3 regions of the Streptomyces corchorusii genome follow, and region 3 is predicted to be linked to each of the others. Evidence: riboswitches for the same ligand, from Rfam matches in the RefSeq annotation. Region 3 holds a riboswitch; each other region holds the start of a gene.
What was found. Region 3 has a riboswitch for cyclic di-AMP ahead of AQJ11_RS12550 (transglycosylase SLT domain-containing protein). Riboswitches for the same ligand answer to the same signal wherever they lie in the genome.

Region 1: it holds a riboswitch for cyclic di-AMP, as region 3 does, so the genes downstream of both, AQJ11_RS28205 (M23 family metallopeptidase) here and AQJ11_RS12550 (transglycosylase SLT domain-containing protein) in region 3, are expected to answer to the same signal.
Region 2: it holds a riboswitch for cyclic di-AMP, as region 3 does, so the genes downstream of both, AQJ11_RS44255 (M23 family metallopeptidase) here and AQJ11_RS12550 (transglycosylase SLT domain-containing protein) in region 3, are expected to answer to the same signal.

What each region holds. Positions count from the first base shown of each region.
Region 1 is NZ_KQ948361.1:219,614-227,135, reverse strand. Features, by position in the region: gene AQJ11_RS28220 (DNA gyrase/topoisomerase IV subunit A) at 1-65, opposite strand, end outside; gene AQJ11_RS28215 (M16 family metallopeptidase) at 325-1,728, shown strand; gene AQJ11_RS28210 (M16 family metallopeptidase) at 1,725-3,113, shown strand; cyclic di-AMP (ydaO/yuaA leader) riboswitch at 3,349-3,509, shown strand; gene AQJ11_RS28205 (M23 family metallopeptidase) at 3,522-4,277, shown strand; gene AQJ11_RS28200 (GntR family transcriptional regulator) at 4,476-5,162, shown strand; gene AQJ11_RS28195 (HPr family phosphocarrier protein) at 5,388-5,669, opposite strand; gene AQJ11_RS28190 (bifunctional acetate--CoA ligase family protein/GNAT family N-acetyltransferase) at 5,846-7,522, shown strand, end outside.
Region 2 is NZ_KQ948386.1:1,238-8,759, forward strand. Features, by position in the region: gene AQJ11_RS44235 (MarR family winged helix-turn-helix transcriptional regulator) at 1-21, opposite strand, end outside; gene AQJ11_RS44240 (dihydrofolate reductase family protein) at 106-1,236, shown strand; tRNA gene AQJ11_RS44245 (tRNA-Met) at 1,310-1,383, opposite strand; gene AQJ11_RS44250 (PP2C family protein-serine/threonine phosphatase) at 1,508-2,728, shown strand; cyclic di-AMP (ydaO/yuaA leader) riboswitch at 2,932-3,098, shown strand; gene AQJ11_RS44255 (M23 family metallopeptidase) at 3,109-4,146, shown strand; gene AQJ11_RS44260 (aldo/keto reductase) at 4,230-5,174, shown strand; gene AQJ11_RS44265 (PrsW family intramembrane metalloprotease) at 5,236-6,534, opposite strand; gene trmB (tRNA (guanosine(46)-N7)-methyltransferase TrmB) at 6,577-7,410, opposite strand; gene lhgO (L-2-hydroxyglutarate oxidase) at 7,444-7,522, opposite strand, start outside.
Region 3 is NZ_KQ948354.1:558,862-566,383, forward strand. Features, by position in the region: gene AQJ11_RS12540 (LolA family protein) at 1-355, opposite strand, end outside; gene AQJ11_RS12545 (polyprenyl synthetase family protein) at 632-1,642, opposite strand; cyclic di-AMP (ydaO/yuaA leader) riboswitch at 2,186-2,367, shown strand; gene AQJ11_RS12550 (transglycosylase SLT domain-containing protein) at 2,373-2,864, shown strand; gene AQJ11_RS12555 (Cof-type HAD-IIB family hydrolase) at 2,905-3,717, opposite strand; gene fahA (fumarylacetoacetase) at 3,949-5,166, shown strand; gene AQJ11_RS12565 (M56 family metallopeptidase) at 5,464-6,411, shown strand; gene recQ (DNA helicase RecQ) at 6,489-7,522, opposite strand, start outside.

The DNA of each region.
Region 1 (7,522 bases), on a different contig from region 3:
ATGTCGAGGATCCTCTCCTCGAACGAATCGTCGGGCGGCGGGGTCTTCGTGCTGCGGCGGGCCATCGCTGCCGGCTCCTTGCTGAAAGGATGGACGGAACTGACGCCGACCATTGTGGACCGAGGCAGTGACAACCCGTGCCGCGACCCGGTTCCCAAGGCCCCGCCGGGAGCCGGGAGCGGGTCCCGGGCGGGTCACGGGATCCGCTGTGGGCGTACGCCCCGCGGGAACTTCGCCGAGGCCCCGCACGCTTTGCATACAGTGGCAGGAACGGCAGGAAAACCGCGGTTTCCATCAACCGCCTCCGCTCGCGAAGGGACGTACATGCCCATGGGTCACACGACCACAGCCGAGGCAGGCTCCGGGGGCCTGACAGCGACCGAGCACCGCCTGGCCAACGGTCTGCGCGTGGTGCTCTCCGAGGACCACCTGACCCCGGTGGCGGCGGTCTGCCTCTGGTACGACGTCGGCTCACGCCACGAAGTCAAGGGGCGTACCGGCCTGGCTCACCTCTTCGAGCACCTGATGTTCCAGGGCTCCGCGCAGGTCAAGGGGAACGGCCACTTCGAGCTGGTGCAGGGCGCCGGCGGCTCGCTGAACGGCACCACCAGCTTCGAGCGGACCAACTACTTCGAGACCATGCCCGCCCACCAGCTGGAGCTGGCGCTCTGGCTGGAGGCCGACCGCATGGGCTCGCTGCTGGCCGCCCTGGACGACGAGTCCATGGAGAACCAGCGGGACGTCGTCAAGAACGAGCGCCGCCAGCGCTACGACAACGTGCCGTACGGCACCGCCTTCGAGAAGCTGACCGCGCTCTCCTACCCGGAGGGCCACCCCTACCACCACACGCCGATCGGCTCGATGGCGGACCTGGACGCGGCCACCCTGGAGGACGCCCGCCAGTTCTTCCGCACCTACTACGCGCCGAACAACGCGGTGCTCTCCGTGGTCGGCGACATCGACCCCCAGCAGACGCTCGCGTGGATCGAGAAGTACTTCGGCTCCATCCCGTCCCACGACGGCAAGCCCGCCCCCCGCGACGGCTCCCTGCCGGACGTCATCGGCGAGCAGCTGCGCGAGGTCGTCGTGGAGGAGGTCCCGGCGCGTGCCCTGATGGCCGCCTACCGGCTCCCGCACGACGGCACGCGCGCGTGCGACGCGGCCGACCTCGCCCTGACCGTCCTGGGCGGCGGAGAGTCCTCCCGCCTGTACAACCGGCTGGTGCGCCGGGACCGGACGGCCGTCGCGGCCGGCTTCGGTCTGCTGCGACTGGCCGGCGCTCCCTCCATGGGCTGGCTGGACGTGAAGACCTCCGGTGACGTCGAGGTGCCGGTCATCGAGGCCGCCATCGACGAGGAGCTGGCCCGGTTCGCCGCGGAGGGCCCCACGGCCGAGGAGATGGAGCGCGCCCAGGCCCAGCTGGAGCGCGAGTGGCTGGACCGGCTCGGCACGGTCGCCGGCCGCGCCGACGAACTGTGCCGGTACGCGGTCCTGTTCGGCGACCCGCAGCTCGCCCTGACCGCGGTCAAGCGCGTCCTGGAGGTGACCCCGCAGGAGGTCCAGGAGGTCGCCAAGGCCCGTCTGCGGCCCGACAACCGCGCGGTCCTCGTCTACGAGCCGAAGTCCCCGGAGTCCGTCCCGGACGCCGGGGTCCCCGAGGACCCGGAGCAGGAAGCGACCGTCGAGGCGGGCCGCGACGAGACCGAGAACGAGGAGACGGCCAAGTGACCGAGCTCGCCACCATGGACTTCCACCCCCAGCCGCGGCCCGGCGAGGCCAAGCCGTGGGCGTTCCCGGCGCCCGAGCGCGGCACGCTGGACAACGGCCTGACCGTGCTGCGCTGCCACCGCCCGGGCCAGCAGGTCGTCGCCGTCGAGGTGCTGCTGGACGCGCCGCTGGACGCCGAGCCGGCCGGCCTGGACGGCGTCGCCACGATCATGGCGCGGGCCTTCTCCGAGGGCACCGACAAGCACTCCGCCGAGGAGTTCGCCGCCGAGCTGGAGCGCGCGGGCGCCACCCTCGACGCGCATGCCGACCACCCCGGCGTGCGGCTCAGCCTGGAGGTCCCGGCCTCCCGCCTGGCCAAGGGCCTCGGCCTGCTCGCCGACGCCCTGCGCGCGCCCGCCTTCGCCGCGAGCGAGGTCGAGCGGCTGGTCCGCAACCGCCTGGACGAGATCCCGCACGAGCTGGCCAACCCCTCCCGCCGGGCCGCCAAGGAGCTCTCCAAGGAGCTGTTCCCGGCGACCTCGCGCATGTCCCGTCCGCGCCAGGGCACCGAGGAGACGGTCGAGAAGATCGACGAGGCGGCCGTACGCGCCTTCTACGACCGTCATGTGCGGCCCGCCACGGCCACCGTGGTCGTCGTCGGCGACCTGACCGGCGCCGACCTGGACGCGCTGCTGGGCGACACCCTGGGCGCCTGGACCGGCACCCCGGGCGAGCCCCGGCCGGTGCCGCCGGTGACCGCCGACGACACCGGGCGCGTGGTCATCGTGGACCGGCCCGGCGCGGTCCAGACCCAGCTGCTCATCGGCCGGATCGGTCCCGACCGGCACGACCGGGTGTGGCCCGCCCAGGTGCTCGGCACGTACTGCCTCGGCGGCACCCTCACCTCCCGCCTGGACCGGGTGCTGCGCGAGGAGAAGGGCTACACCTACGGCGTGCGGTCCTTCGGGCAGGTCCTGCGGTCCGCGCCGGACGGCACGGGCGCGGCGATGCTCGCCATCAGCGGCTCCGTGGACACCCCGAACACCGGCCCGGCGCTGGACGACCTGTGGAAGGTGCTGCGCACGGTCGCGGCGGACGGTCTGACCGACGCCGAGCGGGACGTCGCCGTGCAGAACCTGGTCGGTGTGGCGCCGCTGAAGTACGAGACCGCGGCGGCCGTCGCGAGCACGCTGGCGGACCAGGTCGAGCAGCATCTGCCCGACGACTTCCAGGCGAGGCTGTACCAGCAGTTGGCGGCCACGGGCACGGTGGAGGCCACCGCGGCCGTGGTGAACGCCTTCCCGGTGGACCGCCTGGTGACCGTCCTCGTCGGGGACGCGTCGCAGATCAAGGCGCCGGTGGAGGCGCTGGGCATCGGTGAAGTGACCGTGGTGGCGGCCGAGTAGGCGACCGCGGTGGCGGCCGGACGACGGCACGCGCGCGTGGGGCCCTGGCGACCTACGGGTCGTCAGGGCCCCACGCTGTTCCACTCCGTCCGCCAGATGCCCGTTTTGGGGCGGAGGTTGCCTGTCTGCCCTGTGGGATGCGCTACAAAATCCGGGATGTGTTTGAGGATTGACAGCGTGCTTGCGTAGTTTCGTCCGGGCTGTTCGTCAGGCAGTGCGCCGCACCCGCGGCACCGGACAGTCATCGCCGAGTCCCCGTACGGCGCGAGCCAGGGGAGCCGGGGACCCACCGTCCCTGGGGTGAATCGGGCGCCCGCGCTGCTGCGAGGGGGCCCGTAGGAGACCTTCCTGCTCCGAACCCGTCAGCTAACCCGGTAGGCGAGAGGGAAGGAAAGGACCAGCCACTTCATGGCGTTCATGTGCGCCACCGGGAAGCACCGCAAGCCCGGCCGGGTCAAGCGGACCACCGTCCAGGCGGCCGGCGTCGCGGCCCTCACCACCACCGGTGTGATCGGCACCCTCGCCGCCTCCCCGGCGCTCGCCGCCGAGACATCCACGGAGCAGACCGGCCTCACCCCGGTCGTCGCCGTGTCCGAGGACGTCGCCGACGAGATCGACGCGCAGGCCGCCGCGCAGCAGCAGGCCGCCGAACAGAAGGCGGCCGAGGAGGCCGCGGCGAAGGCGGCGGCGAAGCGGGCCGAGGAGGTCCGCGCCGCCAAGGCCCGGGCGGCCCGGGAGGCGGAGCGCAAGCGGCTGAACGCCTTCGTGGCCCCCATCGTGCACTCCTACGTCTCCACCGCCTACCGGGCCAGCAGCTCCCTGTGGTCCTCCGGTGCGCACACCGGCATCGACTTCCACGCGGCCAGCGGCACGGCCGTCCACGCGGTGGGCTCCGGCACGGTCGTCTCCGCGGGCTGGGGCGGCGCGTACGGCAACCAGGTCGTGATCCGCATGGCCGACGGCATGTACACCCAGTACGGCCACCTGTCGTCCATCGGGGTCGCGGTGGGCCAGAAGGTCGTCCCGGGCCAGCAGATCGGCCTGTCCGGCGCCACCGGCAACGTCACCGGTCCGCACCTCCACTTCGAGGTGCGCACGACCCCCGAGTACGGCTCGGACGTCGACCCCGTCGCCTACCTCCGCAAGCACGGCGTGCACGTCTGACACCGACCGCACGGCTGTCCGAGGCCCCGGCTCACCGAGCCGGGGCTTTCGCCGTTTTTCACGGTGTCCGCCGGATCCGCTGTCCAAAAAATCGCCATGGATTAGGGTCCGCCGTCGGAAATTCCGGTTCGTTGGAATAGAGTCTCGGAACACGCGTCCATCGTCGACGTTTCACGGGGATTAAGACGGAGGTCGGTCATGCGTATTCCGGCGCACTCGGTGTGCACGGCCATCCGGGACGACATCGTCGCGGGTGTCTACGAGCGCGGCAGCCGCCTCACCGAGGAAGTCCTGGCCCGCCGCTACGGCGTCTCGCGCGTCCCCGTGCGCGAGGCCCTGCGCACCCTGGAGGCCGAGGGCTTCGTGGTGACGCGCCGGCACGCGGGCGCGTGCGTGGCCGAGCCGACCGAGCAGGAGGCCGCCGACCTGCTGGAGATGCGGACGCTGCTGGAGCCGCTGGGCGCCGCCCGGGCCGCCCAGCGGCGCACCGAGGCGCACCTGAAAGTGCTGCGCGGTCTGGTCCGGCTGGGCCAGGAGCGGGCCCGCAGGGGCAGCAACGAGGACCTGCGCTCGCTGGGCGGCTGGTTCCACGAGACGCTGGCCCAGGCCTCCGGCAGCACCTCGCTGACCTCGATGCTCACCCAGTTGCGGCACAAGATCGCCTGGATGTACACGGTGGAGGCGCCGGTCGGCCCGGTGGAGTCCTGGACGGAGCACGGTGCCATCGTGGACGCGGTGGCGCGTGGCGACGCGGAGCGCGCGCGGGCGCTCACGGCGCTGCACGCCGAGCGTGCGACGGGGGCGCACCGATTGCGGTTTTCTCCCGCCACGGAGCGCGTGAGGACTTCGCAACATGCCGTAAACATGCCGGGCCCGCGGCATTAACAAGGGCACCGTATACAAAGAAGAGGCATTTCCCGTCGGGGTATTTCCTGCTGCCCCGAATTCATCGTGCCGTAATTCCGCGGAGTTCACCGGGCGCCTGCGGGCGGTGAATCGACGGCACATCGGGTCGAGTGCGTCCGTGTGCGGTCGACTTCGTCCCGGATACGGCGGAGCCGCGCCGCCCCGAAAGGCGAACGCGGCTCCGGCGCTCTGCGCGGTGGTCGCTCAGACGGTCTCGGGCAGCTCTTCCAGGCCCTCGGAGACCAGCTTGGCCAGACGGTCCAGGGCGGCGTCGGCGCCCTCAGCGTCGGAGGCGAGGACGATCTCCTCGCCACCCTGGGCACCGAGGCCCAGGACGGCCAGCATGGAGGCCGCGTTGACGGGGTTGCCCCCGGCCTTGGCGATCGTCACCGGGACGCCTGCGGCCGTGGCGGCTCGGACGAAGATGGAGGCGGGGCGGGCGTGGAGGCCCTCGGCCCAGCCGACGTTGACGCGGCGCTCAGCCATGTGTTGCTGCCCTTCGGTGTTCAGGTTGTCTAGACCAGTTTCCCATATCGTGAAGCCTCTCCGGAGCGGACGTGCGTCCCCTCCGGTGCGGCACCGGACCGCGGCCTCGGTCCGGCTTCTCGTCCTCCACAGACTGCCTCGCGACGTTGTCGGACGCGAGCCGTACTCTGGGGCCCATGCAGACCTCGGCGGGCCGGCAGGACCGGCACCAGTACCCCGCCCACTGGGAGGCGGACGTGGTGCTGCGCGACGGTGGCACCGCGCGCATCAGGCCCATCACCGTTGATGACGCCGACCGCCTGGTCAGTTTCTACGAGCAGGTCTCGGACGAGTCGAAGTACTACCGCTTCTTCGCGCCGTACCCACGACTCTCCGCCAAGGACGTCCACCGCTTCACGCACCACGACTTTGTGGACCGGGTGGGACTCGCGGCCACCATCGGCGGCGAGTTCATCGCCACCGTACGCTATGACCGCATCGGCACCGGCGGCATGCCCGCGTCCGCGCCCGCCGACGAGGCCGAGGTCGCCTTCCTGGTGCAGGACGCCCACCAGGGCCGCGGGGTCGCCTCCGCCCTGCTGGAGCACATCGCGGCCGTCGCGCGCGAGCGGGGCATCCGCCGCTTCGCCGCCGAGGTGCTGCCCGCCAACACCAAGATGATCAAGGTGTTCACGGACGCGGGCTACACCCAGAAGCGCAGCTTCGAGGACGGCGTCGTCCGCCTGGAGTTCGACCTGGAACCCACCGACCGCTCCCTCGCCGTGCAGCGCGCGCGGGAGCAGCGCGCCGAGGCCCGTTCGGTACGCAGGCTCCTCGCGCCCGGCTCCGTCGCGGTCGTCGGCGTCGGCCGCGCCCCCGGCGGGGTGGGCCGCGGCGTCCTCGGCAACCTCCGCGACGCCGGCTACCCCGGCGCCCTGTACGCCGTGAACACGGCCTTCCCCGTCGACCTCAAGGAGGTCGACGGGGTGCCCGCGCACCGCTCGGTGCGGGACATCGACGGGCATGTCGACCTGGCCGTCGTCGCCGTACCGGCCGCGTACGTGCCCGCCGTCGTCGCCGAGTGCGGGGAGCACGGCGTCCAGGGGCTGGTCGTGCTCTCCGCCGGATACGCCGAGAGCGGGCCCGAGGGGCGCGAGCGGCAACGGGCCCTCGTCCGGGCCGCGCGCGCGTACGGCATGCGGATCATCGGCCCGAACGCCTTCGGGATCATCAACACCGCCCCGGACGTCCGGCTCAACGCCTCGCTCGCCCCGCAGATGCCCCGCCCCGGCCGCATCGGGCTGTTCGCCCAGTCCGGCGCCATCGGCATCGCCCTGCTCTCCCGGCTGCACCGGCGCGGCGGCGGGGTCACCGGCGTCACCGGCGTCTCCACCTTCGTCTCCGCCGGCAACCGCGCCGACGTCTCCGGCAACGACGTCCTCCAGTACTGGTACGACGACCCCGAGACCGACGTCGTCCTCATGTATCTGGAGTCCATCGGCAACCCCCGCAAGTTCACCCGCCTCGCCCGGCGGACGGCGGCGTCCAAGCCGCTCGTGGTGGTGCAGGGGACCGGCACGGCACCGCAGGGGCACGCGGTACGGGCCACCCGGCTGCCGTACGAGACCGTCTCCGCGCTCCTGCGGCAGGCCGGTGTGATCCGGGTCGACACGATCACCGAGCTGGTCGACGCGGGCCTGCTGCTCGCGCGGCAGCCGCTGCCCGCCGGACCGCGCGTGGCCATCCTCGGCAACTCCGAGTCGCTGGGCGTGCTGACGTACGACCGGTGCCTCGCCGAGGGACTGCGGCCCGCGCGGCCGGTCGACCTGACGACCGGGGCGACGGCCGAGGACTTCCACCATGCGCTCGCCGCC
Region 2 (7,522 bases), on a different contig from region 3:
GGTGAGCCAGCGGGTCGTCATGCCGCCAGTGTAAGTTTGTTTAAAAGTTGAACCAAGCCGTCCGTCCGGACGAGTGAGGTCCGCCTCCGCGAAGAGAGGGCGCCGATGCCCCTGCCGTACGTGCTGCTGTCCGCCGCCGTCTCCCTCGACGGCTACCTGGACGACACCGGCCCCGAACGCCTGCTGCTGTCCAGCCCGGCCGACTTCGACCGGGTCGACGCGGTACGGGCCTCGGTCGACGCGATCCTCGTCGGCGCCGGCACGATCCGCGCCGACAACCCCCGCCTGCTGGTCAACTCCGCCGAGCGGCGCGCGGCCCGGGTGGCGGGCGGCAAGCCGGAGTACCCCCTGAAGGTCACGGTCACCGCCACCGGCGACCTCGACCCGGACGCCAGGTTCTGGCACACCGGCGGTGACAAGATCGTCTACACCACCGACCAGGGCGCCGAGCGGGCCGCCCGCCGCCTCGGGAGCACCGCCGACGTCGTTCCGCTCGGTCCCGTCCTGGACTGGCGGGCCCTGCTGGAGCACCTGCACGACGTGCGCGGCGTCGGCCGTCTGATGGTCGAGGGCGGCGGCACGGTCCACACCCAGCTCCTGCACCAGGGCCTCGCCGACGAACTCCAGCTGGTCCTCGCCCCCCTGTTCGTCGGCGACCCCGCGGCGCCCCGCCTGTTCGGGCCGGGGGCCTACCAGCCCGGACGGCTGCGCCTGCTCGACACCCGCCGGATCGAGGACGTCGTGCTCATGCGGTACGTGCCGACGGCGCCCGGCACCGGGGCGGTCGCCACCGCCGCCGACCGCCACTGGCTGCGCACCGCCTGTGAACTGGCGGCGCTGTGCCCGCCGTCGGAGACGGCGTTCAGCGTCGGTGCGGTGGTGGTGGCCGCCGACGGTACGGAGCTGTCGCGGGGGTACTCCCGCGAGGGCGCCGATCCGGTCGTGCACGCGGAGGAGGCGGCGCTCGCGAAGATCGCTCCCGCCGACGCGCGGATCACCGGCGCCACGGTGTACAGCAGCCTGGAGCCCTGCGCCCGGCGCGCGTCCCGGCCGGCGCCCTGTGCCGAGCTGATCCTCCGGGCCGGGGTGCGCAGGGTGGTCACCGCGTGGCGTGAGCCGGACACGTTCGTGGCGGGGGCCGACGGAAGCGGGGTCCTGGTCGCGGGGGGCGCGCGGGTCGTCGTGCTTCCCGAGCTGGAGGAGCTCGCCAAGGCGCCGAACGCCCACTTGCTGTGAGCGCCCGCCCGGCCCGGGGCCGGAAACGACTCAGGGCCCGGAATCCGCTGGATTCCGGGCCCTGAGTCTTCAGTAGCGGGGACAGGATTTGAACCTGCGACCTCTGGGTTATGAGCCCAGCGAGCTACCGAGCTGCTCCACCCCGCGTCGTTGTGACTCCAGTGTACGCCATGCGCGGGACCGCTCGCACACCCCTTTCGGCCCACACCGGTCGCCGCCCGCTCCGGGGCCCGGAAACCTGGAGGTACGTCGGACAACCGGGAGACACGCGGTGCGCCCTGGAAAGGTGGAGGAGAGCCCGTACGCCAGGGCGGGCGGCCGGCTTCCCGGCGACCCCGTGCCCGACCCGGGCCTCGGGGACGCACCGGTGCCGGTGCGCGCCCGCCGCCGTCCGGGCCCCCGTGCCCTGGCCCGCACCCTGCCCGCCCTGCTCATCGTCTGCGGTGTCCTGTACGGCCTGCTCGCCCCGGACGACTTCACGGCCGTCCCGTTCTTCACCGCGGCCCCGCTGGTCGCCGCGCCCTTGTCGTCGTTGCGCACCACCGTCCTGACCGGCCTCGCCTCCCTCGCCGCCGCCTACGCCGTGCACACCGACGCCGGGGTCCATCCGGCCGTGGGCACCCTCACCGACGTGGTCACCGTCGCGACGGTCGCCCTGCTGGCCGTCGCCATCAACCGGGTGGTCCGCCGCGGCGACCGGCGGCTCGCCTCCGCCCGGGAGATCGCCGAGGCCGCCCAGCGGGCCGTCCTGCCGGAGCCGGACGAGCGGATCGGCGGCTACGAGATCGCCGCCTGCTACGAGGCGGCACGGCAGGACGCGTTCATCGGCGGCGACCTGTACGCGGTGCAGGACAGCCCGTACGGCGTCCGGCTGGTCGTCGGGGACGTGCGCGGCAAGGGCATGGGCGCGGTCGCCGCGGTGGCCGTGGTGATCGGCGCGTTCCGGGAGGCGGCCGAGCAGGAGGCCACGCTGGAGGCGGTCGCCGAGCGACTGGAGCGGGCGCTGGCCCGCGAGGGCACCCGGCGCGACGGGATCGACGCCTTCGAGGGGTTCACCACCGCGGTCCTCGCCGAACTCCCGCACGGCGACGGCGTCGTACGGATCGTCAACCGCGGCCATCCGCCACCGCTGCTGCTGCACGCCGACGGCACCCTGCGCACCCTGGCCCCCGCCGAGCCCGCGCTGCCGCTCGGCATGGGCGACCTCGGCCTGTGGCCGGACCGGGCCACCGAGACCGCCTTCCCGAGCGGCGCGACCCTGCTGTTCCACACCGACGGCCTGTCCGAGGCCCGGGACGCCCACGGCCGGTTCTACGACCCCGCACGGCGGCTCGCGGGGCGCACCTTCCCCGGCCCGGCGGCGCTGGTCGGCCGGCTCGCCGAGGAGGTGCGCCGGCACTCCGGGGGCGGCATGACCGACGACATGGCGCTCCTCGCCGTACGACGGCCCGCGACGTCACCGACGGTCACCGGGCGAGCGCCGTCCGCATAACATCTGAGTCACCATCAAAACCGAAGGTGACTGCTGAACCGGGCCGGCGCCCGGTCAACTCGCCCGCTTTGACGGGGTAGTGGCCGATAACTCCGCCGGTAAAGACGCGAATGATCAAGCCGAACGGCTTGGAAAGTGACTGGCAAGTCTATTAACGTTCGATAACGCAGCGCGGTCGTCACAGCCGTCACAAGAGGCGGCTCCGTGCGCACACGCCGAATCCCGCAAGGGAGCCGGGGAACCACCACCCTGGGGTGAATCACGCGGATGCCGCCGTGAACTCACGGAGTCCACGACCGGTATACGCGCGTAGGAGACCTTCCTGCTCCGAACCCGTCAGCTAACCCGGTAGGCGAAAGGAAGGAAAGGAGTACGCCCGCGTGGCGTCCAACCGGCCTGTCCCAGAAGCCCCGTTCATACCGGCACAGCGCGAGCCCGAGACCTTCGGGTACGGCGCCTACCAGGCCGAGGAGGGCCCCTGGGAGGAGTGGAACCCCACCGAGGAGTCCGTCGCCCCGGTGCGCGGCCGGCACCGCGTCGCCAAGCAGCGCGGCGGCTTCGCGCGCAGCTCCACCGTCCTGGGCGTCGGCGTCATGGCCGCGGTCGGCGCGGGCGGCATGGCCAGCGCCAACACCGGCAAGCCGCCGGTCTCCATCTCCCTGCCGGACCTGCCCTCGGTCGGCTCCCTCTTCGGCGACGACTCCGCCGACCACCAGCCGGCCCAGGCCGCCACGGCCACGCTGAGCACCGTCGGCGTGACCACGGCCGCCGGCGAGGACGGCGCCGACGCGGGCGAGGCGCTGCGCAACCGGATCATGGCCCAGGCCGAGCAGCAGCAGGGCCAGGCCGAGAGCAAGGCCACCGCCGCCGCGGTCGCCGCGGCCGAGAAGCAGAGCGCCGACGCCGCCGCCCAGGCCGAGAAGGAGGCCGCCGCCAAGGCCGCCGCGGCCAAGGAGAAGGCGGAGGCCGCCGCCGAGAAGAAGGCCGAGGAGGAGCGGCTGGCGAAGCTGGCCGAGCAGTACACGCTGCCCACCTCCTCGTACACGATCACCTCGACCTTCGGCCAGGCCGGCGGGATGTGGTCCTCCGGCTACCACACCGGCCTCGACTTCGCCGCACCCACCGGAACCCTGATCAAGGCCGTGCACAGCGGCACGATCACCGAGGCGGGCTGGGCCGGCTCCTACGGCTACCGCACGATCCTCACCCTGGACGACGGCACCGAGCTGTGGTTCTGCCACCAGTCCTCGATCAGCGTCTCCGTCGGCCAGAAGGTGGCCACCGGCGAGGTCATCGGCCGCGTCGGCGCGACCGGCAACGTCACCGGCCCGCACCTCCACATGGAGGTCCACCCCGACGGCCAGCCCACCGGCATCGACCCGATGGCGTGGCTGCGCGACAAGGGCCTCACCCCCTGACGGCCCGCCCCTCGCGGGAACTTGGCGGGAACTCGGCCCCGGCGGTGGGATGCGATCACCCACCGCCGGTGTTGACATGACGTATGACGTCACTTCGTAAACTCGGTTCTTCCGATCTTGAGGTCTTCCCGCTCTCCCTCGGCGGCAACGTGTTCGGCTGGACCGCCGACGAACAGACCTCCTTCGCCGTTCTCGACGCCTACACCGCGGCGAGCGGCAACTTCGTCGACACCGCCGACTCCTACTCCGCCTGGATCGAGGGCAACCAGGGCGGCGAGTCGGAGACGATCATCGGCAAGTGGGTCAAGGCCCGCGGCAACCGCTCCGAGGTCGTCATCGCCACCAAGGTCAGCCAGCACCCCGAGTACCAGGGCCTGTCCGCCGCCAACATCAAGGCCGCCGCCGACGCCTCCCTGCGCCGCCTGGGCACCGACCACATCGACCTCTACTACACCCACTACGACAAGCCCGAGGTGCCGGTCGAGGAGATCATCGGCGCGCTGGACGAGCTGGTGAAGGCCGGAAAGGTGCGGCACATCGCCGCCTCCAACATCAGCCCCGAGCGGCTGCGGGCCTCCCTGGACTTCTCCGACCGCGAGGGCCTCGCCCGCTACGTCGCCGTCCAGCCGCACTACAACCTGGTCTCCCGGGACACCTACGAGGGCCCGTTGCAGGACCTCGTCGCCCGCGAGGGCCTGTCCGCCGTCCCGTACTTCTCCCTCGCCTCGGGCTTCCTCACCGGCAAGTACCGGCCCGGCAAGACCGTCGACAGCGCCCGCGCCGAAGGAGCGCAGAAGCACGCGGAGTCCGAGCGCGGCCAGAAGGTCCTCGCGGCCCTGGACGAGATCGCCGCGGCCCACGAGGCCCCGGTCGCCACGGTCGCCCTGGCCTGGCTCGCCGCCCAGCCCACGGTCACGGCCCCGATCGCCTCGGCGAGGACGGTGGAACAGCTTCCGGCGCTGCTGGGGGTGGCGGAGCTGAAGCTGACGGAGACCGAGGTGGCCCGCCTGACGGAGGCGTCCGCCTAGCCCGTCCCCCGCGCGACGGTGCGGCCCGGCGGTGCCGGAGGACCCCCGTCAGCCCCCGTGACTACGTCCGGTACGGGTTGTACGCGGGGTACGGCACCGCCGGATACCCGTACGGCGCCGCCGCCCCCCACTGGCCGGGCGGCGGAACGGACGCCCTGCTCGCGTACTCCAACGCGGGCCGGGCCACATCCCTGCGCCGCCACAGCTCGTCCAGCAGCTCACGCTCCCGGACGACGAAGTCGGGCCCGGCCTTGCCCTTCCGCCCCCGGTGCCGCAGGAACGCCAGCGAGGTCGCGCACGCCTCGTACCGGGCCACCTCCCGCGCCGCCTGGCGCCCGTGGTGGTGGCGGGCGTAGTCCCGGGCCATCCGGCGCGCCCGCATCGACCCGAGCGCGAACGGCTCGGCCGGCCCCAGCCACCCGGCCAGCACATACGTGGGCAGCTCCGCCCGCACGGTCCGCAGCTCCCGCTGCCGGGTCCGGATCGCGAGCCAGGTCACCACCGCGAACGCGGGCACCATGAAGGCGCCGTAGACGGCGAAGAAGCCGTACTCGCCGAAGGTGGAGGAGCCGTTCCAGAAGGCGTGCATGCCCATCGCCAGCAGCAGCCCGCAGACCGGCAGCAGCACCCGCCGCGCGTGCTGCCGCTCGGCGGACAGCGCGGCGACGCCGAAGCCGATGCCGGTGAGGACGGTGAACAGGGGGTGCGCGAACGGGGACATCACGATGCGCACGAAGAAGGTGGCGGCGGTGACGGAGGCGATGCCGCGGTCGCCGGTGAGCTGGTCGGTCCCGAAGGCCGTACCGAGATAGAGGATGTTCTCGGTGAACGCGAACCCGGTGGCGGTGACGCCCGCTATCACCACCCCGTCCACGATCCCGGTGAAGTCACGCCGGCGGAAGAGGAACACCAGCAGGACGGCGGCGGCCTTCGCGGACTCCTCCACGATGGGGGCTATCACGGTGGCGCCGAGCGTGTCGGCACTGGCCGGATCCGCGGTCGAGGTGGCGATCCACTTGGTCGCGAAGCTGTTGGCCACGATGGCTATCAGCGCCGCCGCACAGGCCCCCCAGGCGAAGGAGAAGACCAGGTTCCGCCAGGGGCCCGGCTCCACCCGGTCCAGCCACCGGAAGGCGGCCATCAGCCAGGGCACGGGCAGCACGGCGAGCCCGAGACCGACGAGGAAGCCCTCCGTGCCGGTCTGCCGCCGTACGAGCGCGAGGATGACCAGGCCGGACAGGGCCAGCAGGGAACTCAGTGCTCCGTACCGCACCCACCTGCGCTGCCACCAGTGCGGGTGGTGGAGCACACCGCCGCCGGGACTCGGGGGATACGTCGGAAACGGAGGACTGGTGGCCACGGCATCGACCCTAACGGTGGCGGGACGAGGGGCTGGAACGGATTATCGGTCCTGCTCAGCGGTGGTGTGCGGGACGCGCCGGAACAGCAGGTCGTTCACCACATGTCCCTTGTCCAGTCCCTGTCCCTCGAAACGGGTCAGTGGCCGGAACTCCGGGCGTGGTGCGAAGCCGCCGTCCGCCTGGGTGTTCTCGAAGCCGGGGTGCGCGGTGAGCACCTCCAGCATCTGCTCGGCGTACGGCTCCCAGTCGGTCGCGCAGTGCAGGAGCGCGCCGGGCCTCATCCGGGACGCGGCGAGCGTCAGGAACTCGGGCTGGATGAGCCGCCGCTTGTGGTGCCGCTTCTTGGGCCAGGGGTCGGGGAAGTAGACGCGCAGCCCGTCCAGCGAGTCCGCGCGGAGCATCTCGCGGAGCAGGATGATCGCGTCGCCGTTGCCCACCCGGACGTTGGACAGGCCGCTGCGTTCGGCGAGACCCAGCAGGTTCCCCTGGCCGGGGGTGTGCACGTCGACGGCCAGGATGTTGGTGTCCGGGTCGCCCGCGGCCATCCGCGCGGTGGCCTCGCCCATCCCGAACCCGATCTCCAGGACCACGGGCCGGTCGTTGCCGAACAGCTCGCCGAGGTCGATCACCCGCTGCCCGTCGATGTCCAGCCCCCACGTGGGCCACAGCCGCTGCAACGCGTCGGCCTGCCCGGCCGTCACCCGGCTCCGCCGCGGCTGGAAGCTCCGGATCCGCCGTTCGAAGTGCGACCCGGCCGGATCGGCCTTGGGCCCGTCGGGAAAGCGCGGCTCGCCCTTGGCCCGGGTGTGCCGGACGGGGGCACCGGGGCTGTGGGGGGCCGGGCGCGGGGCGGGGGCGTTCAGGGAGTCAGACACAGTACGACCGATTTTACGGGTGCCCACGGGCCACTACAGCGAGCCGAGCATCGCCAGCGCCCGGCGCCCGATCTCCCGCCCGATCGGCAGCGAAGCCGTGGCCGCCGGCGAG
Region 3 (7,522 bases):
GCTTGGCCTGCGGGTCGGCGGAGGAGCCGTCGCCCGAGCCGCCGCGGCCCGAGCCGGACATCAGGCCGTCCTCCAGGCCGCCGAGGTCGGGCAGGCCGAGATCGGTGCTGATCTTCACCGTGCCGGACAGCCGCTGCACGTCCGACGCGGCGATCTTCTCGATGAGCTGCTGCGCGCTGATCTTCGGCAGGTCGGGGTCACCGGAGTCGGCGAGCGCCGGGACCAGCCCGATCGTGGCCGCCGCCACCCCCACCACCGCGACCGGCACGGCGTACCGGGCGGCCTTGCGCCGGCCGGTACGCGGGTGCTCGTCGTGCGCGGCGCCCACTGCGTCGTCGGATTCGTACGGTGCCATGTGTGCCTTACCTCCGTCGTCGGCGGCGGCTGTCCTCACGCTGGTCCGCTGCTCCGCTGGTCCACCCTGAGCCGCCATTCTCACCCGAAACGGTGAGGAGTGGTGATTTCCGTGGTGTCCATCTGACCAAATCGGCTGTGCACAAGCGTCAGACCTCGGAGCCAACTCCGTCTACACCTGCGGTATGACACCCGGCGGTGGTTCCTCCACCCGACCCGTAGGGGTCGTGCCGGATGCCGGGGCCCGTACGGGTGACCGGCCGGGTGACCGGCCAGGTCAGCCGGCGCGGTGCACGACCGCGTCGCACAGCTCGATCAGCGCCGCCTTGGCATCGCACTCGCGCAGCGGGGCGAGCGCGGCCCGCGCCTCCTCCGCGTACCGCACGGTGTCCCGGCGGGCCTGCTCCAGCGCGGGGTGCGCGCGCAGCGCGGCCAGCGCCTGGGCGTGCCGGGCGTCGTCGCTGAGGTCGGAGTCCAGCAGCTCGCACAGCGCGACGTCCTCGGGCAGGCCCAGCCGGGCGGCCCGCTCGCGCAGCCGGAGCACCGGCAGGGTCGGGATACCCTCACGCAGGTCGGTGCCCGGGGTCTTGCCGGACTCGTGGGAGTCGGAGGCGATGTCCAGGACGTCGTCCGCGAGCTGGAAGGCGACGCCGAGCCGTTCGCCGTACTGGGTGAGGACGTCGACGACCGTCTCGTCCGCGCCGGACATCATCGCGCCGAACCGGCACGACACCGCCACCAGGGAGCCCGTCTTGCCGGCGAGCACGTCCAGATAGTGCTCGACCGGGTCTCGGCCGTCCGAGGGACCCGCGGTCTCCAGGATCTGGCCGGTGACGAGCCGTTCGAACGCGAGTGCCTGCACCCGGACCGCCTCGGGGCCGAGGTCGGCGAGGATCTGGGAGGCGCGGGCGAAGAGGAAGTCGCCGGTGAGGACCGCGACGGAGTTGCCCCAGCGCGTGTTGGCGCTGTCCACGCCACGCCGTACGGCCGCCTCGTCCATGACGTCGTCGTGGTAGAGCGTGGCCAGATGGGTCAGCTCCACGACGACGGCCGAGGGCACCACGCCCGGCGCGTAGGGGTCGCCGAACTGGGCGGCGAGCATCACGAGGAGTGGCCGGAACCGCTTCCCGCCCGCCCGCACGAGGTGCTGCGCGGCCCCCGTGATGAACGGGACCTCGCTCTTGGTGGCTTCGAGCAAGCCTTCCTCGACAGCCGCCAATCCGGCCTGGACATCGGCTTCCAGAGCCTGGTCCCGCACGCTCAGCCCGAACGGCCCGACGACGGTCACGAGGGGTCTCCTGTCTGCTGGTGTCTGCTGGCGATTACGCGGTTTGTCGATAGGTCGCTGCCCTCACTCAAGTCAGCGTATCCGGTCCTCTTTCGATCACCGATAGCGCCCACCGGTCCAGCCCGGGCGATACCGGATCATGACCGGCATGGTTTTGATCACACAGTGTGAGCGGATTTTTATCCATATAGGAGTAATCCGGACACCGCGCCCGCACCTCCGCAACGACGCCCCTCATATGCCGGGTTCCACCATCTCCCCGACTTCAGGCGCGAATCCCCCTAATCCCCCATGTCCGAATTGAAACTGTTTGCTATTTCGTGAGTTGGGTCACGCGCCCGGCCGGCCCGCCCCCTCGGCCCGGCCGCCGTGACTCCTTGCCCTGTCGGCGAGTTGAGGATTGGCAACCGCAAAGGATCAAGCACCCCATACGCTGTCGATCAAGGTCAAATCGCACGTTGTATGAATCCGGCCCTTGTTCCCGACATGTGCTCTCGCATACGTTCCGGGCCGTCGGGCGGACGCCGAATCCTGCCGCCGCCCGCATACCCATCGACGAACTCATTCGTACGGCAGGAGCGGGGGACCCAGGTAAGCCGCCGGTCCGGAACGGCACACGCCGCGCCGGGACGGCTAGGGGTGAAGCCATGCCTCCGTCAGGAGCACGGCCGGGCACCTCCCCGCCCGAACCCGACAGCTCACCTCGCAGGCGCCGGAGAGGAACGCCCCCATGTCTGCTGTCGCCCAGCCCCGCCGTACCCGGAACAACCGCCTCGTCCGCGCGCTCACCGCCGCCGGCACCGGTGCCGCCGTCCTCGCCCTGCCGCTCATCGGCGCGGCCGACGCCTCCGCGGCCCCCAGCACCGCCACCACCACGGCGGCCACCACCCCCGCCGGCTACCCGGACAACCTCGACGGCTGGATCCGCGAGTCGCTGGCGATCATGGCCGAGAAGCACATCCCGGGTACCTACAACGGCATCTACCGCAACATCATCCGCGAGTCCTCGGGCAACCCGAAGGCCATCAACCTCTGGGACTCCAACGCCGCCAAGGGCATCCCCTCCAAGGGCCTGCTCCAGGTCATCGACCCGACGTTCAAGGCGTACCACGTGGCCGGCACGTCCTTCGACATCTACGACCCGGTCGCCAACATCACCGCCGCCTGCAACTACGCGGCCGCGCGGTACGGGTCCATCGACAACGTGTTCGGCGCGTACTGACCGGCACCGGCGGCCGGGCCGGGCGCTCCTGACATCCCGGTCAGCCGGCCGGGAAGAGTCCTTCGAGGACGACGGCGATGCCGTCGTCCTCGTTCGACAAGGTGACCTCGTCGGCCACCGCCTTGAGTTCCGGATGGGCGTTGGCCATGGCCACACCGCGCCCGGCCCATTCGAACATCGGGATGTCGTTGGGCATGTCGCCGAAGGCGAGGGCCCGTTCGGCGGCGATCCCGAGCCGTTCGGCGGCCAGCGCCAGCCCGGTCGCCTTCGTCACCCCGCACGGCTGGAGCTCCACCGTGCCCGGCCCCGACATGGTGACCGTCGCGAGCGAGCCCACCGCCGCACGGGCCACGGCCGCCAACTCGTCGTCGGACAGGGTGGCGTGCCGCAGCAGCACCTTGCTGATGGGCGCGCACCACAGGTCGTCCCGCCGGCCGACCCGCACCGCGGGCAGCGTCGGGTGGGGCATCCGGTAGCCGGGCTCGATGAGCGTGAGCCCGTCCACGCCGTCCTGGTCGACCGCCGCGTAGACCTGCCCCACCTCCGCCTCGATCTTGCCGAGCGCCGTCTCGGCCAGTTCCCGGTCCAGCCGGACCGACCACAGCAGACGGTCGGTCGCCGCGTCGTAGACCTGGGCCCCCTGCCCGCACACCGCGAGCCCGGCGCGGCCGAGGTCCGCGAGCAGCGGTCGCACCCGCGGGGCCGGGCGGCCCGTCACCACCAGGTGCCGGGCGCCGGCCCGTGCCACCCGCGCGAGCGCGGCGAGGGACCGGTCCGAGACGGTGTCGTCGCCGCGCAGCAGCGTCCCGTCCAGGTCAGTGGCGATCAGTGCATATGCCGGGGTGGGTGCCATGATCAGAGAATACGGACAGCACGCTCCGCCGACTCACCTCTCATTCCCCGCACTTACGTACCGCCCGCGCCCAACCGCTCGCCGTGGACGGCTCGGTGGGCGATGCGCAGCCGTGGGCCGCGGCCAGCCGGTGAGGCACTGCCCAAGAAACGCGGCTCGGCCGTAACGTGTGGCCCGACCACATGGAACGCAGTGCCATGCGTGGCCCGGATGAGAGTGAGGCAGCACCCCATGCCCCCCTTCGACGTCCCCGAGGGCGACCCCTTCGGTCCGCACAACCTCCCCTACGGCGTGTTCTCGCCCTCCGGCAGCACGGAGCGGAGGATCGGCGTCCGGCTCGGGAACCACGTCCTCGACGCGGGCGCCGCAGCCGCCGCGCTCGGCTCGCCCCACCAGCCGCTGCTCGCCCGGACCACCCTCAACCCGCTGCTGGCCGCCGGCCGCGCCACCTGGTCGGACGTACGGCGCGCCCTTACGTCCTGGGTCACGGACCCGGCCCACCGCGCGGTCGTCGAGCCGCTGTTCCACCCTCTGTCCGAGGTGACCCTGCACCTTCCCTTCGAGGTCGCGGACTACGTCGACTTCTACGCCTCGGAGAACCACGCCCGGAACGTCGGCCGGATCTTCCGCCCCGACGCCGAGGACTCCCTCACCCCCAACTGGAAGCACCTGCCGATCGGTTACCACGGCCGCTCCGGCACCGTGGTCGTCTCCGGCACGGACGTCGTACGGCCCTCCGGGCAGCGCAAGGGCCCGGCCGACCCCGCGCCCGTCTTCGGCCCCTCGATCAGGCTGGACATCGAGGCCGAGGTCGGCTTCGTCGTGGGCGTGCCGTCGCGGCTCGGCACCCCCGTCGCCCTCGGCGACTTCCGGGAGCACGTCTTCGGGCTCTGCCTGCTGAACGACTGGTCCGCGCGGGACATCCAGGCCTGGGAGTACGTCCCTCTCGGCCCGTTCCTCGGCAAGTCCTTCGCCACCTCGGTGTCGGCGTGGATCACCCCGCTGGAGGCGCTGGAGCACGCGCGCGTGGCGCCTCCGGAGCGCACGCATCCGCTGCTGCCCTACCTGGACGACTCGGCGCCCGGCACCGAGCCCGGCGGTTACGACCTCCGCATCTCGGTCGCGGTCAACGGCCATGTGGTCTCCGAACCGCCCTTCTCCACCATGTATTGGACCGCCGCCCAGCAGCTCGCCCACCTGACCGTGAACGGCGCCTCGCTGCGCACGGGCGACCTGTACGGCTCCGGCACGGTGAGCGGCCCCACCGAACGCCAGCGCGGCTCCCTGCTGGAACTGACCTGGAACGGCCGCGACCCCCTCGAACTCCCCGACGGCAAGCGGACCTTCCTGGAGGACGGCGACGTGGTCACCCTGTCGGCATGGGCCCCGGGCGCGGACGGCAGCCGGGTGGGACTGGGCGAGGTCAGCGGGCGGGTGGTGTCGGGCTGACGCCGCGGAGGGTTACGGGGCGGGGGTTGCCGGGCGGGGAGCGCCGGACGGGCGCGCCGGGCGGGCCGGGTGGCTTGCGTAGCGGGCGGGCCGGGCGGCTTGTGTGGCGGGCCGGTCGGGCGCGGCGGGGGTCGCGGACCCGGCCGGTCCCGGCCGATCGGTGTCGACACCTGACTCCGGCCGCCCGTCTTCGTCATACTGACGGGGCACGCACCACACGCGAGCCGCTGTCGCGTGACGCGTGCCCGGCACCACCGTCACCCGCACACCTCTCCGACCAGGAACCGGAGCCCCGGCATGACTGTCTGCCTGCTCCTGCTGAGCGTCGTCGCCCTGACGGCCGCCGTACCGGCGCCGCGCGCGCTGACCCGTGCCGCTTGGCCCGAGCGGGAACCCGTGGTCGCGCTGTGGGTGTGGCAGTGTCTCGTCGCCACCGTCCTGCTGTGCTGCCTGACCGCGCTGGTCCTGGGCGCGGCGGCCGTCTTCCACACCGTCCGCGACCACGTGTTCGCGCCCGCGCCGCCCGCCGTCACCGCCGCCTACGACCTGTCCACCGCGCCGGGGTGGGCCGCCGCGCTCACCGTGCTGCTGGCCTGCGGGGCCGCCTGGACGACGGCGATGCTGGCCCGCGAACTCGTCGAGGCCCGCCGCAGCCGCGACCAGGCCCGGGCGCACCTGCGCGAGCGCGCCCCCGAGCTGCCGGCCGGACTGCCGGCGGCGCGCGGGCCGATGCTGGTGCTGGAGGACGAGTACCCGGACGCCTGGTGGATGCCGGGGCACCCACCGCAACTGGTCGTCACCACAGGGGCGTTGCACCGCCTCACCGACCTTCAGCTGGACGCCGTCCTCACCCACGAGCGCGGGCACGCCCGCGCCCACCACGACTGGCTGCTGCACCTGTCCACCGCCCTCGCCACGGGCTTCCCGCGCGTGCCGCTCTTCGCCCACTTCTGCGACCAGACGCACCGCCTGGTCGAGCTGGCCGCCGACGACACGGCCTCCCGGCGCTGCGGGCACCTCACCACGGCCCTCGCCCTGATCGAGCTGAACCAGCACCGGGGTGTCCTGTCCTGCGACTCCAGCCGCCGCCTCCTCGGCGAGCGCGTCGACCGCCTGCTGGAGCCGCCGCCCCGGCTGCTGCGCCGGCACCGGGCGCTGACGACGACGGTGGCCGCGCTGGTGCCGCTGCTCCCGCTGCTGATCACCTTCGCACCGGGCCTGACGGCACTGTCCTTGCGGGCCTGACGGCACCGCAGAGGCCCCGCCCCGGGCGTCCCGGGCTGTCCCGGGGGTCCGGGTGTTCCGGTGTCCGGGTGTCCCGGTTATATCCAGTCGTCCGGTTCCGGCTCGTCCGTCGGCTCGGGCCAGTCGGCGTCCTGGCTGTCGGCGGTGGCCGGGGTGGCAGCGGCGGCCTGGGTGTCGGCGGCCACCGGGGCGGCCCCGTCCAGGGAAGCCAGCACCTGGATGACCCCTTCGCCGTACGTCGCCAGCTTCTTCTCGCCGACGCCGTTCACCGTGCCCAGCTCCCTCACCGAACCGGGCCACCGGGTCACGATCTCGCGCAGGGTGGCGTCGTGGAAGATGACGTACGCCGGGACGCCCTGCTCCCGGGCCTGTTCGGCGCGCCAGGCCCGCAGCGCCTCGAAGGCGGGGAGCAGCGCCTCGGGCAGCTCGACCGCGACGGCCTTGGCCTTGCGGTCGCCCCCGGAGGAGCCGGCGGAGCGCGACCGGGAGGCGGTCGGCTTCTTCGGCTCCTTGCGCAGCGGCACCTCGCGCTCCCGCCGCAGCACCGAGCCGCTCGCCTCGGTGAGCACCAGCGTGCCGTACTCCCCCTCGACCGCGAGGAGCCCCTGGGCCAGCAGTTGCCGGACGACCCCGCGCCACTCGCCCTCGGAGAGGTCCTGGCCGATGCCGAAGACGGACAGCTGGTCGTGGTCGAACTGGATCACCTTGCCGGTGCGCTTGCCGAGCAGGATGTCGACGATCTGCATCGCGCCGAACTTCTGCCCGCGCTCCCGCTGCAACCGCACCACCGTGGACAGCACCTTCTGCGCGGCGATCGTGCCGTCCCAGGTCTCGGGCGGGGTGAGGCAGGTGTCGCAGTTGCCGCAGGCCGCGGCCTCGGGGTCCTGGCCGAAGTAGGCGAGCAGCTGGCCACGGCGGCACTGGGCGGTCTCGCACAGCGCGAGCATGGCGTCGAGGTGGGCGGCGGCCCGGCGGCGGAACGCCTCGTCGCCCTCGCCGGACTGGATCAGCTTGCGCTGCTGTATGACGTCGTTCAGGCCGTACGCCATCCAGGCCGTCGACGGCAGACCGTCACGGCCCGCCCGGCCGGTCTCCTGGTAGTACCCCTCGA